2 regions of the Leucobacter sp. UCMA 4100 genome follow, and region 1 is predicted to be linked to the other one. Evidence: riboswitches for the same ligand, from Rfam matches in the RefSeq annotation. Region 1 holds a riboswitch; the other holds the start of a gene.
The links. Region 1 has a riboswitch for glycine ahead of gcvP (aminomethyl-transferring glycine dehydrogenase). Riboswitches for the same ligand answer to the same signal wherever they lie in the genome.

Region 1 (7,934 bases):
ACAAGATGACATACGGCTCGTACCTTGGGCTCGATGCGCTCCTTTCAGCGCAGCACCCCGTGAGTAGCCCTGAGCACCACGACGAACTCCTGTTCATCATTCAGCACCAGACCTCTGAGCTGTGGCTCAAGCTCATTCTGCACGAACTGCGGGCCTCGCGGGAATTCTTGAAGAGCGACAACCTGCGCTCGGCGCTCAAGCCGCTCGCGAGGGTGAAGCACATTCAAGAGGTGCTCATTCAGCAGTGGTCGGTGCTCGCGACGCTCACGCCTTCTGAGTACGCAGAGTTTCGCGACTCGCTCGGCAACTCGTCGGGCTTTCAGTCGGTGCAGTACCGCGCGATTGAGTTTGCGCTCGGCAACAAGAACGCGAAGATGCTCAGGGTGTTCGAGGCCGAGCCAGAGAACCATGCCTTGCTCGCCGCCGAGCTTGCCGCGCCAACGCTCTACGACGAGTTCTTGCGGTACCTCAGCCGTCGCGGCTTGCCCGTGCCGAGCGAGATTCTCGAGCGTGACGTGACCGAGGCGTATGAGCACAACGACGGGCTCGTTGACGTATTTCGCACGATCTATGAGAACCACGAAGAGCACTGGGATCTGTATGAGGCGTGCGAAGAGCTCGTCGACATTGAAGACAACTTCCAGTTTTGGCGCTTCAGGCACCTGCGCGTTGTGACCCGCACGATCGGCATGAAGACGGGAACGGGCGGATCATCGGGCGTCGATTTCTTGCAGCGCGCACTGAGCCTCACCTTCTTTCCCGAGCTGTTTGCCGTTCGCACCGAGGTCGGTAAAGGGTAGCTCGTGGGCGCTGAGGGTTTTAACACCGGCGGGTTTCGCGATTGGCACGTGCACCTCGAGCTCATGCGGCCCGAGCCCTCGCCCGTCACGCGCGTGCTCGATCTCGGCTCGAACGTTGAGCGGCTGCGCGGCATTGCTGACGGACTGAGGGGAGTCACGGTGTCGTATGCCGGCGCTTTCATTACCGCGCCCGGCGGCTACCCCTCTGACCGTTCGTGGGCCGGCCCCGGCAGCGTGATCGAGGTCGATGGGGCAGCGGCCGCACGCGAGGCCGCGCTCAGTATGCGTGAGGCTGGGGCGAGCGTGTTCAAGGTCGCGATGAATAGCGTCGCTGGGCCGGCGGCTTCGAGCGACGTCGTGCGCGCCGTCGTTGCGGCCGCGGCGGGGCTTCCGGTGGTCGCGCACGCCGAGGGGCCCGGTGAGGCGCAGCGGGCACGGGAGTGCGGTGCGACGATGCTCGCCCACACGCCGTTTACCGAGCGTCTCGATGACGCCGAGATCGCGGCGCAGGCCGAACATGTGGTGTGGATCTCGACGCTCGATATTCATGGCTGGGGAACCCCCGACGACGAGTTTGGCATCGCGGTCGATAACCTTCGACGCTTTCACCGCGCGGGTGGGGTGGTGCGCTACGGCACTGATATGGGCAACGGGCCGACGGTCGCGGGGTTCAACACCCGTGAGATCGCGGCTCTTGCCGAGTGCGGGCTCTCTCGCGCCGAGATTCTTGCGACGCTTACGCCCGCGGCACCCGCGCAGGGCGGCCCGGTCGTCTTCGTGCCGGGCTCGCCGGAGCGCCCCGACGTTGCCGCGGCTGTGCTCGTTGATACGGCTGCGCATTGATTGTCGTCGCGAGGTGGTACTATGAATGCCATATGTGAATATCGGCCAATACGCCCTCGCGGGAGAGCCCACACGATTGAGTGTGGCGCCGTAGGAGCAACTCCTCCCCGAGAATCTCTCAGGCACCCGTACCGCGGGGCGTGGCAACTCTGGAAAGCGAGGTAGGGCGCAAGCTCTGCCTCCACCGACGGTGCAATGGCGCGCAAGCGCCGGAATCTCTCAGGTCTGCAACAGAGTGGGGAGGGTACCTGTAGTTGTTGTGCCCAACCCCTGTGAGGAACCCTCAATGAGCATCACCGCCGATCCAACCCACTTCGCCAACCGTCACACCGGCGTGCACGGTGCCGACGCCGAGCACCTGCTGAGCGTCGTTGGCTACGAAACCCTTGACGCCCTGGTCGACACCGCTGTTCCGCGCGATATTCGCATGGATAACGCGCTGCAGCTGCCCTCGGGCCGCACCGAGCCCGAGATTCTCTCAGACCTGCGCGCCTTCGCCTCGCAGAACGTGCTCAAGACCCAGATGATCGGGCAGGGGTTCTACGACACCCACACGCCCCCCGTCATTCTGCGCAACGTGCTCGAGAGCCCCTCGTGGTACACGGCGTACACGCCATACCAGCCTGAGATTTCACAGGGCCGTCTCGAGGCGCTGCTCAACTTCCAGACGATGGTGAGCGATCTCACTGGCCTGCCCATCGCGAATGCCTCGATGCTCGACGAATCGTCGGCCGCGGCTGAGGCCGTGCTGCTCATGCGCCGTGCGAACAAGGCGAAGGCAACCGCGAAGACGGTGCTCGACGCCAACATCTTCCCGCAGACCCTCGAGGTGATTCGCGGCCGCGCTGAGGCGCTTGACTTCGAGATCGAGATCGTCGATCTGGCCCAGGGCCTTCCCGAGGGCGAGATCTCGGGCATCGTGCTGCAGCAGCCCGGGAACGATGGCAGTGTTGCGGATCACGCCGGCATCATCGCCGAGGCGAAAGAACGCGGCGCGATGGTCACCGTGATCGCCGACCTGCTCTCGCTCACGCTCATCACCTCGCCTGGCGAGCAGGGCGCCGACGTCGCCGTCGGCAACACCCAGCGCTTTGGCGTTCCACTCTTCTTCGGTGGCCCGCACGCCGCCTACCTCGCGGTGCGCGACGGGCTGACCCGCTCGATGCCTGGCCGCCTCGTCGGTGTCTCATACGACTCGGCCGGTGACGTCGCGTACCGCCTCGCGCTGCAGACGCGCGAGCAGCACATTCGCCGCGAGAAGGCGACGAGCAACATTTGCACCGCGCAGGCATTGCTCGCGATCACCGCGTCAATGTATGCCGTGTACCACGGCCCGCGGGGGCTCAAAGCCATCGCAGAGCGTGCGCACGCACACGCCCGCACGATCGCCGCGTCACTCACGGCTGCCGGCTTCGAACTCGCCTCGACCGAGTTCTTCGACACCGTGCTCGTGAAGGCTCCAGGTAAGGCCGCAGAGTTCGTGCGTGCCGCAGAGGTTGCGGGCGTCAACCTGCGCCTCGTGAACGACGACACCGTCGGCATCTCGACCGACGAGACCACGACGCCAGAACACGTCGACACCGTCGTGCGCGTCTTCGGCGCGAGCCCGGCAGCGGCCGTCGCCGCCGGTGACTACGGCTTCGCGGCTGCCCTCGTGCGCGAGAGCGAATACCTCACGCACCCGATCTTCAACACGGTCAACTCAGAGACGCAGATGATGCGCTACCTGCGCCGCCTCGCAGACCGCGACCTCGCGCTCGACCGCACGATGATTCCTCTCGGTTCGTGCACCATGAAACTCAACTCGGCCGCCGAGATGGAGTCGATTTCCTGGCCAGAGTTCGCCGGGATTCACCCGTACGTTCCGGCGGATCAGAGCGCCGGCTGGCGTGCGCTCATCGCCGACCTCGAGGCGCGCCTCATCGAGATCACGGGCTACGACGCCCTCTCGATTCAGCCGAACTCGGGAGCAACGGGTGAGTTTGCAGGGTTGCTCGCGATCCGCCGCTATCACCAGTCGAACGGTGAGACGCAGCGCGACGTGTGCGTCATTCCCGCCTCGGCGCACGGCACGAACGCGGCCTCGGCTGTGCTCGCAGGCATGCGCGTCGTCGTGGTGAAGAACACCGAGACGGGGCTCATCGACATTGCCGATCTCGACGCCAAGATCGAGAAGCACCGCGACGAGCTCGCCGCCATCATGATCACCTACCCCTCGACGTACGGGCTCTACGACGCCGACGTGCGTGAGGTGTGCGAGAAGGTGCACGCCGCCGGCGGCCAGGTGTACATCGACGGCGCCAACATGAACGCGCTCGTTGGCCTCGCGCAGCCCGGCAAGTTCGGTGGCGACGTTTCGCACCTGAACCTGCACAAGACCTTCGCGATTCCCCACGGAGGCGGTGGCCCGGGTGTTGGCCCGATCGGTGTTGCTGAGCACCTCGCGCCCTTCCTGCCCGGCGACCCGACCGGCCGCGTGAGCACCCCCGGTGGCACGCCGATCGTCGCGACCCTCTTCGGCTCGGCCGGCGTTCTCCCGATCTCGTACGCCTACATCGCCATGATGGGCGGCGAGGGGCTCACCCACGCGACCAAGACCGCGATTCTCAACGCAAACTACATTTCGAAGCGCCTCGGCGATTCCTTCCCGGTGCTCTTCACGGGCAACGAGGGCCTCGTCGCGCACGAGTGCATTCTCGACCTTCGCGAGCTCACCGCCCAGTCGGGCGTGACCGCTGAAGACGTCGCGAAGCGCCTCATCGACTTCGGTTTTCACGCGCCCACCCTCGCGTTCCCGGTTGCGGGCACGCTCATGGTTGAGCCGACCGAGTCAGAGAGCATTCCCGAGATGGATCGCTTCATCGAGGCGATGATCACCATTCGCGGCGAGATCGACCAGGTCATCGCGGGCGACTTCACGGTTGACGAGTCGCCGCTGCGCCTCGCACCGCACACCGCGAAGGCTGTCGTGACCTCTGAGTGGGATCGCAAGTACACGCGCGAACAGGCCGCCTTCCCGGTCGACTCGCTTCGCGTTGACAAGTACTTCGCTCCGGTTGGCCGCATCGACGGCGCGCACGGCGACCGCAACCTCGTTTGCAGCTGCCCCGCACCCGAAGCGTTTGAAAGCTAGGCCAAAGACGGCCCGAAAGGAATCAAGACTATGACGTTGAAAAACACTCCGCTGCACGCGACACACGAGGCGCTCGGCGCACACTTCACCGATTTCGGTGGATGGGACATGCCCCTGCGCTATGCCTCCGAGCTCGACGAGCACCGTGCTGTGCGCGAGGCCGCGGGCATCTTCGACCTCTCGCACATGGGCGAGATCTGGGTCGATGGCCCCGATGCAGCACGCTTCTTGAACACCGCCTTCGCCGGCAACTTCGCAGTGACGGCTGTTGGTCGCGCGAAGTACTCGCTCATGCTGCAAGAAGACGGCGGCATCATCGACGACCTCATCGTGTACCGCATGGGTGAGGAGCGCTACCTCGTCGTGCCGAACGCGGGCAACGCTCCCGTGGTCTCGTCTGAGCTTACGGCGCGTGCTGAAGGCTTCGACGTAACGCTGACCGACGCCTCGGCTGACACCGCGCTCGTCGCGGTGCAGGGCCCGGCCTCGGTTGCCGTGCTCACCGAGGTCATGGCCGACGTTGAGGCGATGCGTGAGATGAAGTACTACTCAGCCATCGAGGCGAACGCTGCCGGCATTGACGTGCTGCTCGCACGCACGGGCTACACCGGCGAAGACGGCTTCGAGCTGTACGTCACGAATGATAAGGCAGAGGCGCTCTGGAGCGCGCTCATGAAGACCGGCGAAGCCCACGGCATCACGCCCTGCGGCCTCGCCTCACGCGACTCACTGCGCCTCGAAGCTGGTATGCCGCTCTACGGGAATGAGCTCAGCCGTGAGGTTGTTCCCGCGCAGGCTGGTCTTGGCCCCGTCGTCTCGTTCAAGAAGGAAGAAAACTTCGTTGGCCGCAGTGCGGTCGAGAACGCTGCTGCGCCGGAGCGCGTGCTCGTCGGGCTCAAGGGCCTCGGCCGTCGTGCAGGCCGCAGCGGCTACGATGTCGTTTCTGAGGGAGAGGTTGTGGGCACCGTCACGAGCGGCCTGCCCAGCCCGACGCTCGGGTACCCGATCGCGCTCGCGTATGTCGCGCGCGACCTCGCCGAGCCCGGCACGAAGCTCGACATCGACCTGCGCGGTAAGCCGCAGCCCTTCGAGGTGGTCGCGCTGCCGTTCTACAAGCGCGCATAACCCGCACACTTCATATCCTTTTACCAAAATCGTAGAGAAAGAGAAACCATGACCCAGAACCTTCCCGAAAACCTTCGCTACAGCGCTGAGCACGAGTGGATCGACGAGGCCTCACCCGCCAACATCGGCATCACCCGCCACGCCGCAGACGCGCTTGGCGAGGTCGTTTACGTCGAGCTGCCAGAGGTCGGCGACGAGGTGACCGCTGGTGAGGTGTGTGGCGAGATCGAATCGACGAAGTCGGTTTCAGATCTCTTCTCACCCGTGACCGGCAAGGTCACCGCGATCAACGAGGCCCTCGAAGACGAGCCCGGCCTCGTCAACGAAGATCCCTACGCCAACTGGCTCTTCCAGGTTGAGGTAGCGAGCGAAGGCCCGCTGCTCTCGGCTTCAGAGTACGAAGCGCAGCTCTAACGAGCCCCCAGAGGCCGGGGTGTACGTCGCCCCGGCCTCTTTCTTTTCTGATACCCATTCCCTAATGACAGCGAGGTGAGGGACCATGGCAGTTAGCGTGTTTGACCTTTTTAAAGTGGGCATCGGCCCATCCAGCTCTCACACGGTAGGCCCGATGCGAGCAGCGCAAACGTTCGCTCAGCACCTTGAGAGCAAAGGCGCTCTCGAAACCACCACAGCAATCGCCGTTGACTTGTACGGCTCACTTGCCGCAACCGGCGCGGGCCACGGCACCTTCACCGCCGTGATGCTCGGACTTGAAGGCTACGCCCCCGATACCGTGCTACCCGACGAGGTCGAAGTCGCCCTCGAACGCATGCAGCAGACCGGGGTTGTACGGCTCGGCGACAGGGTCGCCCCAGCACCGACACTCATTGACTTTCGCATCGAAGACATGACGCAGAGGCCGCTCACCGTGCTGCCTTTTCACACGAACGGCATGACCTTCAAAGCCTTCGATGAGCGCGGCGAGACCCTGCTCGACGAAACCTACTTCTCGGTAGGCGGCGGCTTTATCGTGCGCGAAGGCACCGAAGACGTCGTGGCTGACCGCCTTGAGGAGGCCGTGAACGAAAAGCCCTTCCCGTTTACCACCGGGGCTGAGCTGCTCGAGCACTGCGAACGCAACGACATGACCTTCGCGAGCGTCATGCTCGCCAACGAGCTCGTCAAGCGTGACGAGACCGAGGTGCGCGAGGGCCTCACCCACATTTGGCGCGTCATGGAGGGCTGCAAGGACGCGGCGCTCACGCGCACCGGCGTGCTGCCCGGCGGCCTGAACGTGCGTCGCCGCGCCCCGGAATGGCACCGCAAGCTCTCAGAGAGCGATCCCGACCGCAACCCGATCTTCTGGCAGGAATGGGTCAACCTTGTTGCCCTCGCCGTCAACGAAGAGAACGCGACGGGTGGCCGTGTCGTGACCGCCCCAACGAACGGCGCCGCCGGCATCATTCCCGCGGTGCTCTTCTACGCAACCCACTACACGCCGGGCGCGCGAACCTGGAACGAAGAAGAGAAGCAGGCCGTGATCGCCGACTTCTTGCTCGCGGCCGGAGCCGTCGGCGTGCTGTACAAGGAACAGGCCTCGATCTCGGGTGCCGAGGTGGGCTGCCAGGGCGAGGTCGGATCAGCCTCATCGATGGCGGCAGCGGGCCTTGCGCAGGTACTCGGCGGATCCCCGCAGCAGGTCGAAAATGCGGCCGAGATCGCGATGGAACACAACCTCGGCCTCACCTGCGACCCGATCGGTGGGCTCGTGCAGATCCCGTGCATCGAACGCAACGCGATCGCCGCATCAAAGGCCATCAACGCCGCAAAGATGGCCCTCATGGGTGACGGTGATCACCACGTCACCCTCGACGAGGTCATCATCACGATGCGTGAGACCGGTAAGGACATGTCGTCGAAGTACAAGGAAACGGCGATGGGCGGCCTCGCGGTCAACGTTATTGAGTGTTAAGGGGGCCGGCTGGCTCCGGTGCCGGGTTATGGCTTGGATTTGGGCCTGGAGAGCTTGAATCGCGAAATTGTTTGCACTTTTCGGTGCTTTTCGCCCGTTTTTGGCCCAAAAGTGCAAACAA
Region 2 (7,934 bases), 510 kb from region 1:
CGCCGTTGTCGAAGAGGGCGTCAGCACGCCCGAAGACGTCGACGCGATCATGAAGGCCAACATGGGCCTCGCGGTGGGCCCCTTCGCCCTCATGGACCAGGTGGGTCTCGACGTCGTGCTCGACATCGAGGAGCACTACGCGGCCGAGACCCCGACCCTGCCCCAGGGCCCGCGCGACCTGCTGCACCGCTACGTCGACGCTGGCAAGCTCGGGCGCAAGAGCGGCGAGGGCTTCTACTCGTACGAGTCGTAACCCCACCCCGCAAACAGGCAGTGGGCCGTGAGACGAAGATGCTTCGCTCACGGCCCACTGCGTTGTGCACGACCCGCTACGACAGCTGCGCGACCGCCGGGTAGAGGGGGTGCGCCTCGGCAAGCACCGCAACGCGCTCACGCAGGCTCGCGAGCTGTTCGGGGGCTGCCCCGCCCTCGCTCGTGCCCGCAATGAGCGCCAGGGCGATGATGTCGGCAACCTCGGCAAAGGCCTCGTCGCCGAAGCCTCTCGTCGCGAGCGCTGGAGTGCCGATGCGCAGGCCGCTCGTCACCATCGGTGGGCGCGGATCGAACGGCACCGCGTTGCGGTTGACCGTGATCTCGACCTCGGCGAGCAGATCTTCAGCAACCTGCCCGTCGAGGGTCGAGTCGCGCAGATCGACGAGCACGAGGTGCACGTCGGTTCCGCCCGTGAGCACGCTGATACCGCTCGCGGCAACGTCGGCCTGGGTGAGACGCTCTGCAAGAATCGCGGCGCCACGAAGCGTGCGCTCCTGCCGTTCCTTGAACTCGTCGCTCGCAGCGACCTTGAAGGCGACCGCCTTGCCGGCGATCACGTGCTCGAGCGGGCCGCCCTGCTGGCCTGGGAACACGGCAGAGTTCACCTTTTTGGCGATCTCAGCATCGTTCGTGAGAATGATGCCACCGCGCGGCCCAGCGAGGGTCTTGTGCGTGGTCGAGGTCGTCACGTGGGCGTGCGGCACCGGGTTCGGGTGCAGGCCTGCGGCGACGAGCCCCGCGAAGTGCGCCATGTCGACCATGAGGTAGGCCCCGACCGCATCGGCGATTGCCCTGAAGCGCTCGAAGTCGAGCTGCCTCGGGTACGCCGACCAGCCGGCAACGATGAGCTTCGGGCGGTGCTCGTGGGCGAGCCGCTCAACCTCGTCCATGTCGATGGTCAGGGTCTCTTCGTCAACGCTGTACGCGGCAACCGTGTAGAGGCGACCCGAGAAGTTGATCTTCATGCCGTGCGTGAGGTGCCCGCCGTGTGCGAGGTTCAGGCCGAGAATCGTGTCGCCCGGGCGAATGAGCGCGTGCATCACGGCGGCGTTCGCCTGCGCGCCCGAGTGCGGTTGCACGTTCGCGAAGCCCGCCCCAAACAGCTCCTTCACGCGGTCGATCGCGAGCTGCTCGATCACGTCGACCTCTTCGCAACCGCCGTAGTAGCGGCGCCCCGGGTAGCCCTCGGCGTACTTGTTCGTGAGCACCGAGCCCTGCGCCTGCATGACCGCGACCGCGGTGTGGTTTTCAGAAGCGATCATCTCGAGCCCGCGTCGCTGCCGCGCGAGCTCGGCGTCGATGCGCCCAGCGACCTGCGGATCAAGCGAAGCGATCGGCTCGTTGAGCGATGGCGCGACAATCTGTTCAAACGATTTCACAGCTGTACTCCGTTCTCCTGTGCGTACTGCTCGGCGGTGAGCAGGGGTCCTTCTTGGGTGACGGCGACCTTGACGAGCCAGCCCTCGCCGTAGGGGGCCGAGTTCACAAGGGTGGGGTCGTCGGTGACGGTCTCATTCACCGCAACGACCTCGCCCGTGACCGGGCTGAAGAGGTCTGAGACCGACTTCGTCGACTCGACCTCGCCCATCACTTCGCCCGAGGTGACGGTATCGCCGACCTCGGGGAGTTCGACGTAGACGATCTCGCCGAGCGCGTCGGCCGCGACCTGAGTAATGCCAACAACGGTTGGGGTCTCATCGTTGACCCACTCGTGTTCGGCTGAATATCTCAGCCCTAACTGCACTGTGCTCATTCTCTGTGTTTCCTTTATCTTTCGTGTGGTGTGGTCTGGTGTCTCATGCTGGGCGCACAGCGCCCGCGTCACTCGCCCGCTTCGGGCTGCTCGAAGGCCTCGGGGGCTGGGCATGAGCACACAAGGTTTCGGTCGCCGAATGCCCCGTCGATGCGGTCAACCGGCGCGAAGTACTTGTCGGTGCGCAGCCGCGCGACAGGAAACACTCCCTGGCTACGCGGGTAGTCGCGGTTCCACTCGTCGGCGAGCGCCGTCTCTGCCGAGTGGGGAGCGAGGCGAAGCGGCGAACGATCGAGCGCGATCTTGCCCGCGATCACGTCGTCGATCTCGCCACGAATGGCAATCATGGCCTCGATAAAACGCTCGATCTCTTCGAGGTCTTCTGACTCGGTGGGCTCAACCATGAGCGTTCCCGGCACTGGGAAGGCGAGCGTCGGGGCGTGAAACCCGAAGTCGATGAGCCGCTTCGCGACGTCTTCGGCCGTGACCCCCGACTGCTCGGTGAGCTGCCGCAAGTCGAGAATGCACTCGTGTGCGACGAGCCCCGCGTTGCCGCGAAACAGCACTGGGAAGTATTCGTCAAGCCGAGCGGCCACGTAGTTCGCGCTCAGCAGCGCAATCTTCGTCGCCTGCGTGAGGCCCTCGCCGCCCATCATTGCGATGTAGCTGTACGAGATCGGCAAGACCCCTGCCGATCCGAATAGCGTCGCGACGACCGGAACGCCCTCGCTCACCGAGAAGGTACCCGTCGGGTCGCTCGGCAGGTAGGGCAGCAGGTGCTCTGCCACGCAGATCGGGCCAACGCCCGGGCCGCCACCACCGTGGGGAATCGCGAAGGTCTTGTGCAGGTTCAGGTGCGAAACGTCGCCGCCGAACTTGCCGGGCTGCGCGAGGCCAACGAGCGCATTCATGTTGGCGCCGTCGATGTACACCTGCCCGCCGGCCTCGTGCACGAGGTCGCAGACCTCACGCACATCGGTGTCGTAGAGTCCGTACGTCGAGGGGTAGGTGATCATGATGGCCGAGAGCTCGTCACGGTGCGAGGCGACCTTCGCTCGCAGGTCGTGCATGTCGATCGTTCCGGCATCGGTGTTTTTCACCACGACGACCCGCATACCAGCGAGCACGGCCGAGGCAGCATTCGTGCCGTGCGCGGAGGCCGGGATGAGGCAGATATTGCGCTGTTCTTGCCCATTCGCGCGGTGATACATGCTGATCGCGTTGAGGCCCGCGTACTCACCCTGAGCCCCCGAGTTTGGCTGAATCGACACCCCGGCGTAACCGGTGATCGCGCGCAGCCTCGACTCGAGATCGGCGATGAGCGCACGCCAGCCGGCGCTCTGATCCGCCGGAACGTACGGGTGAATGCCAGCGAACTCTGGCCACGAAATCGACTCCATCTCGGCGGTCGAGTTGAGCTTCATGGTGCAGGAGCCGAGCGGAATCATCGTGCGGTCGAGCGCGAGGTCGCGATCGGAGAGCCTGCGCAAGTACCGCAGCATCTGCGTCTCGGAGCGAACCGAGTGGAAGATCGGGTGCTCGAGGTACCGGCTCGTGCGAACGAGCAGGCTGTTGAACCCGTAGTCGCCCGCGCGTGCCGACTCGCTCGCGGCGGTTCCAAAGGCTCGAACGACCGCCTCGACGTGCTCGCCCGTGGTGGTCTCGTCGGTCGAAACCCCCACGGTGTCTTCGTCGATGCGGCGCAGGTTGATGCCCGATGCGGCGGCCGCGGCAATAACCTCGTCGGCCCGCCCAGGAATGCTCGCCACAACAGTGTCGAAGAACGACCCCGAGGCGAGCGAGATTCCCGCGGCCGAGAGGCTCGCCGCAATCGTTCGCGCGTGAGCGTGAGCCCGCTCGGCAATCGCCTTGAGGCCCGCGGGGCCGTGATACACGGCATACATAGACGCGGTCACGGCCAAGAGCGCCTGCGCCGTGCAGATATTGCTCGTCGCCTTCTCACGACGAATGTGCTGCTCGCGCGTCTGCAGCGCGAGACGATAGGCGGGCCTCCCCGCAGCATCCTGCGAGACCCCGACGAGACGGCCTGGCAGCGACCGCTCAAGCCCCGCACGAATCGCCATGAACGCGGCGTGCGGCCCGCCGAAGAAGAGCGGAACGCCAAAGCGCTGCGTGTTCCCGACGGCGACGTCGGCACCCTGCTCGCCCGGTGACTCAATGAGCGTCAGCGCAAGCAGGTCGGTAATTACCGTAACCATGGCACCCTGGCGCTTCGCCTCGGCGATAATCGCACGGTGGTCACTCACCGAGCCGTCATTGCCCGGCTGCTGCAGCACGACCCCAAACACCTCGCCCGCAGGCAGCCCAAGCGAGAGGTCGGCGACCTCAATCTCAATTTCGAGCGCCGCGGCACGGCCTTTAATGACCGCGAGGGTTTGCGGAAACACGTTGCGGTCGACAACCGCTTTTGCCCCCGAGCCCGCTTTGCTCGCGCGGCGCATGAGCAGCACGGCTTCGGCTGCGGCCGATGATTCGTCGAGCATCGAAGCGTTGGCCACGTCGAGACCGGTGAGGTCGGCAACCATCGTCTGGAAATTGAGCAGCGCCTCGAGCCGACCCTGCGAGATCTCCGGCTGATACGGCGTGTAGGCCGTGTACCAGGCGGGGCTCTCAAGCACGTTGCGCAGAATGACCGGGGGTGTGTGGGTGTCGTAAAAACCCTGGCCGATCATTTGTGTCATGACCGTGTTCTGGGCCGCAAAGCCCTTCAGGTCACTGAGAATTTCTGCCTCACTGCGGGGCCCGGCGAGATCGAGCGCGTGCGGCATGCGTATCTCGGGCGGCACCGCCGCGTCGGCGAGCGCAGAGGCGCTCTCGTAACCAACCCGCTCAAGCATCGTGGCGAGGTCGGCAGGGGTGTTCACGCCAATATGGCGATCAGCGAAGGAACGTTCAATCGGTTGCGTGTTCAAGAGGATCTCTTTCGTAGGCCCGAAGGCGCGAATAGGAAACGATCCTCCCCGCTCTGTTATGGGACCTGAGAGATTCGGGCGCCGCGCCGGTACAGCAAAGTACGTCTGCGGGCCGTTGCACCTTCGGTAAGCGACCGGGTCATTCCGGTCGGTGTTTTCCAGAGTTGCCACGCTGTAGCGGTACGTGAGCCTGAGAGATTTCCCGGGGAGGGATTTTGCTCCTACGGCGTCGGGTCACCCCGAACTCTCCCGCTACAACTTGATAGCCGATATTCATTTGTGCGCATCGAGCACCGCACGGCAGGCAGTGTCGCGATGATCCGCCCCACAACGATGTCGGGGCAGGAGCCGCGCGCCGCACGTGAGGTGTTTCACGTGCAACGCGCGGCCTAGCCTTGTGCAATGCTATTTCAACTCTGGCCCATCGACCCCGTCCATTGCAAGCAGCTCTTCTTCAACCTGGCCGCCGTAACCCTCGGTTTGAGGGTCGCCGTGCAGGCCGCCCGAGACCGCGTACTCCTCTTCAGGCGAGAGAATCAGGCGGTGGCGGGTGTAGACGCCGAAGATGATGAGACCGATGACGTAAACGATCACGATCGCGACGATCGCCGGCCTAAACGACTCATTGAGCAGGAAGCCCAGGAAGATCAGGGCCGAGATGACAGCAGCCGCGTAGGCGCCAAACATGCCCCAGGGGCTCTTGTAGGGGCGTGATGCCTTGGGGTACTTCTTGCGCAGAATGATGAACGAGAGCATCTGCATGAAGTACGCGAGCACGGCCCCCCACACGGCGATGTTGAGCACGACCGCGCCGCCAACACCATCTTCGCCACCCGTCACCTCGACGACGATGAGCGCGGTGAGGCCGATGAGGGCACCCGCGATGAGCGCGACCCACGGCGTCTGGCGCTTGCCGGTCAGCGAGAGGAACTTCGGGTAGTACCCGGCGCGTGAGAGCGAGTACAGGTTGCGACCGTAGGCAAACATGATGCCCTGCAGCGAGGCGAGCAGACCGAAGAGCGCGAAGAGCGCCAGGAGGCCAGCAACCCACGCGAGGTCGTCACCAAGAATGGTGCGGAAACCATCGAGCAGTGGCTCGCCAGCGCCGCCGGTCTTCTCGGCACCGAGCACGGCGGTGTTGAGGAAGAGTACGACAAGGCCCGTGAAGATGAGGGTGCCGCGTGCCCAGAGACCTGCGCGCGGGATATCGCGCACGGGGTTGTGCGATTCTTCGGCCGCGAGCGGCAGCTCTTCGATGCCGAGGAACAGCCACATCGCGAAGGGAAGCGCGAAGAGGATCGGCAGCACGCCGTGTGGCAGGAAGGCCGTCTGGCCCGGATCGGGAACGATGTCGAAGAGGTTGCCCCAGCTCGCAGCGCCGCTCACGAGCGCCATGACGCCGAAGAGCAGGATGACGCCGATCGACACGAACGAGACCGTCACCGCGAACTTCAGCGAGATCGAGGTGCCGGCCGTGTTGAGCGCGACAAAGATGGTGTACAAAATGATCCACCACACCCACGTCGGCAGCGAGAAGCCCATGAGCCCCTCGGTCACACCGTTCGCGTAGCCGGCCGAGAAGTACACGATCACGGCGTTCGTCGCGACGTACTCAATTGACTCTGCGAGGCCGGTCACGAACCCGCCCCATGGCCCCATGGCCGCGCGGCCAAAGGAGTATGCCCCACCGGTGTGCGGCATCGCTGCCGCCATCTCACCAATCGAGAATACGAGGCCGTAATACATCACGACCAGGATCGCGAAGGCGATGAGCATGCCCCCGAAACCGGCTGCTTCGATGCCGAAGTTCCAGCCTGAGAAGTTACCCGAGATCACCGCGCCGACAGCGAGGCCCCAAAGCCCCCAAATGCCAGCCGAGCGCTTCAGGCTCCGTTTCTCAAAATAACCCGTGTCAGCGGTTGTGTACGTCACACCCGAGACCTTCAAAGTGTCTTTTGCCATTGCTTCCTCTGTATTTCACTCCGTTGTGATAGCCCTCCCGCGGCCCCGAAGATGTCGTGGGCCGCGGGAGGGGTGCGGTTGCAATTGGCAAGCTTAGCCCCTATTGGTAGAGAAAAGCTACCTTTAAGATTTGCTCGCCTGCCAGTTGCACCGGACGAGGCTATGCCGCTTCGGGGCGCTTATTCCACGAGGGAACAATGAGCAGAGCCGCAAATGCGGCGGTTGCCGCGAACACGTAGAACACGGTCACGGTCGAGAAAAAGCCCGGCAGCAGGCCGCCGAGAATCGCGCCGATGGAGCCGCAGCCGTTGATGAAACCAGCGGCACCCGCGGCATACTTGCTCGTGCCAAAGTCAACCGCGGCAACCCCCGAAACCATGGCATCAGCACTGTACGCGAAGAAGCCAACGGCGCCGAGCAAGATCGCCACGGCCCAGATCGAGCCGGTGTTCGCCACGGGCTGCCAGATCATGAGGGTGACCACGAGCAGTGCAAGCGAGAGCACCGTTGGCGGGATGCGACGGGCACCGAAGAAGGTGTCAGATGCCCAGCCAATCGCGATCGGGGCTGCGACACCCGCGATACCGAAGGTGATGGGCACCATGACCGCGGTGAACGCATCGATGCCGGGAATGGCGTCGATGACGAGCACGGGACCCCACAGCAGTACGGCGTACCTTGCGGGCTTCAGCATGAAGTAGACGATGCCGAGGCGCAGCACCATCGGGTCGTGACGCACCGCGGCCATGAGGTCGGCAAGCTTGAACTTGTTCTCTGGCTTCACCACGGGAACGGGGCTCTTGCCCGCGCCACGAATGCCCTTGCCCGTGTAGGGCTCATCGAACTTCGCGAGATCTTCATCAATGCCCGGCAGGCCCAGCTCTTCGGTGCTGTTGCGCTGGAAGATGAGGAAGATGACGAGCACGACAGCCATGACCGCAGCGCCCGTAAAAAAGGCCCAGCGCCACGAGTCGAAGACCGAGTAAGCGACCCATCCCATGACGGGAACAGCC

Region 2: it holds a riboswitch for glycine, as region 1 does, so the genes downstream of both, gcvP (aminomethyl-transferring glycine dehydrogenase) here and gcvP (aminomethyl-transferring glycine dehydrogenase) in region 1, are expected to answer to the same signal.

What each region holds. Positions count from the first base shown of each region.
Region 1 covers NZ_JAFEUS010000002.1:812,588-820,521, reverse strand. The annotation lists gene kynA (tryptophan 2,3-dioxygenase) at 1-800, shown strand, start outside; gene JSO19_RS04045 (amidohydrolase family protein) at 804-1,643, shown strand; glycine riboswitch at 1,693-1,787, shown strand; glycine riboswitch at 1,788-1,887, shown strand; gene gcvP (aminomethyl-transferring glycine dehydrogenase) at 1,930-4,776, shown strand; gene gcvT (glycine cleavage system aminomethyltransferase GcvT) at 4,807-5,901, shown strand; gene gcvH (glycine cleavage system protein GcvH) at 5,950-6,315, shown strand; gene JSO19_RS04025 (L-serine ammonia-lyase) at 6,401-7,813, shown strand.
Region 2 covers NZ_JAFEUS010000002.1:1,323,833-1,331,766, forward strand. The annotation lists gene JSO19_RS06265 (3-hydroxyacyl-CoA dehydrogenase family protein) at 1-253, shown strand, start outside; gene glyA (serine hydroxymethyltransferase) at 330-1,652, opposite strand; gene gcvH (glycine cleavage system protein GcvH) at 1,649-2,026, opposite strand; gene gcvP (aminomethyl-transferring glycine dehydrogenase) at 2,095-4,959, opposite strand; glycine riboswitch at 5,003-5,126, opposite strand; glycine riboswitch at 5,128-5,221, opposite strand; gene JSO19_RS06285 (amino acid permease) at 5,365-6,921, opposite strand; gene JSO19_RS06290 (MFS transporter) at 7,082-7,934, opposite strand, start outside.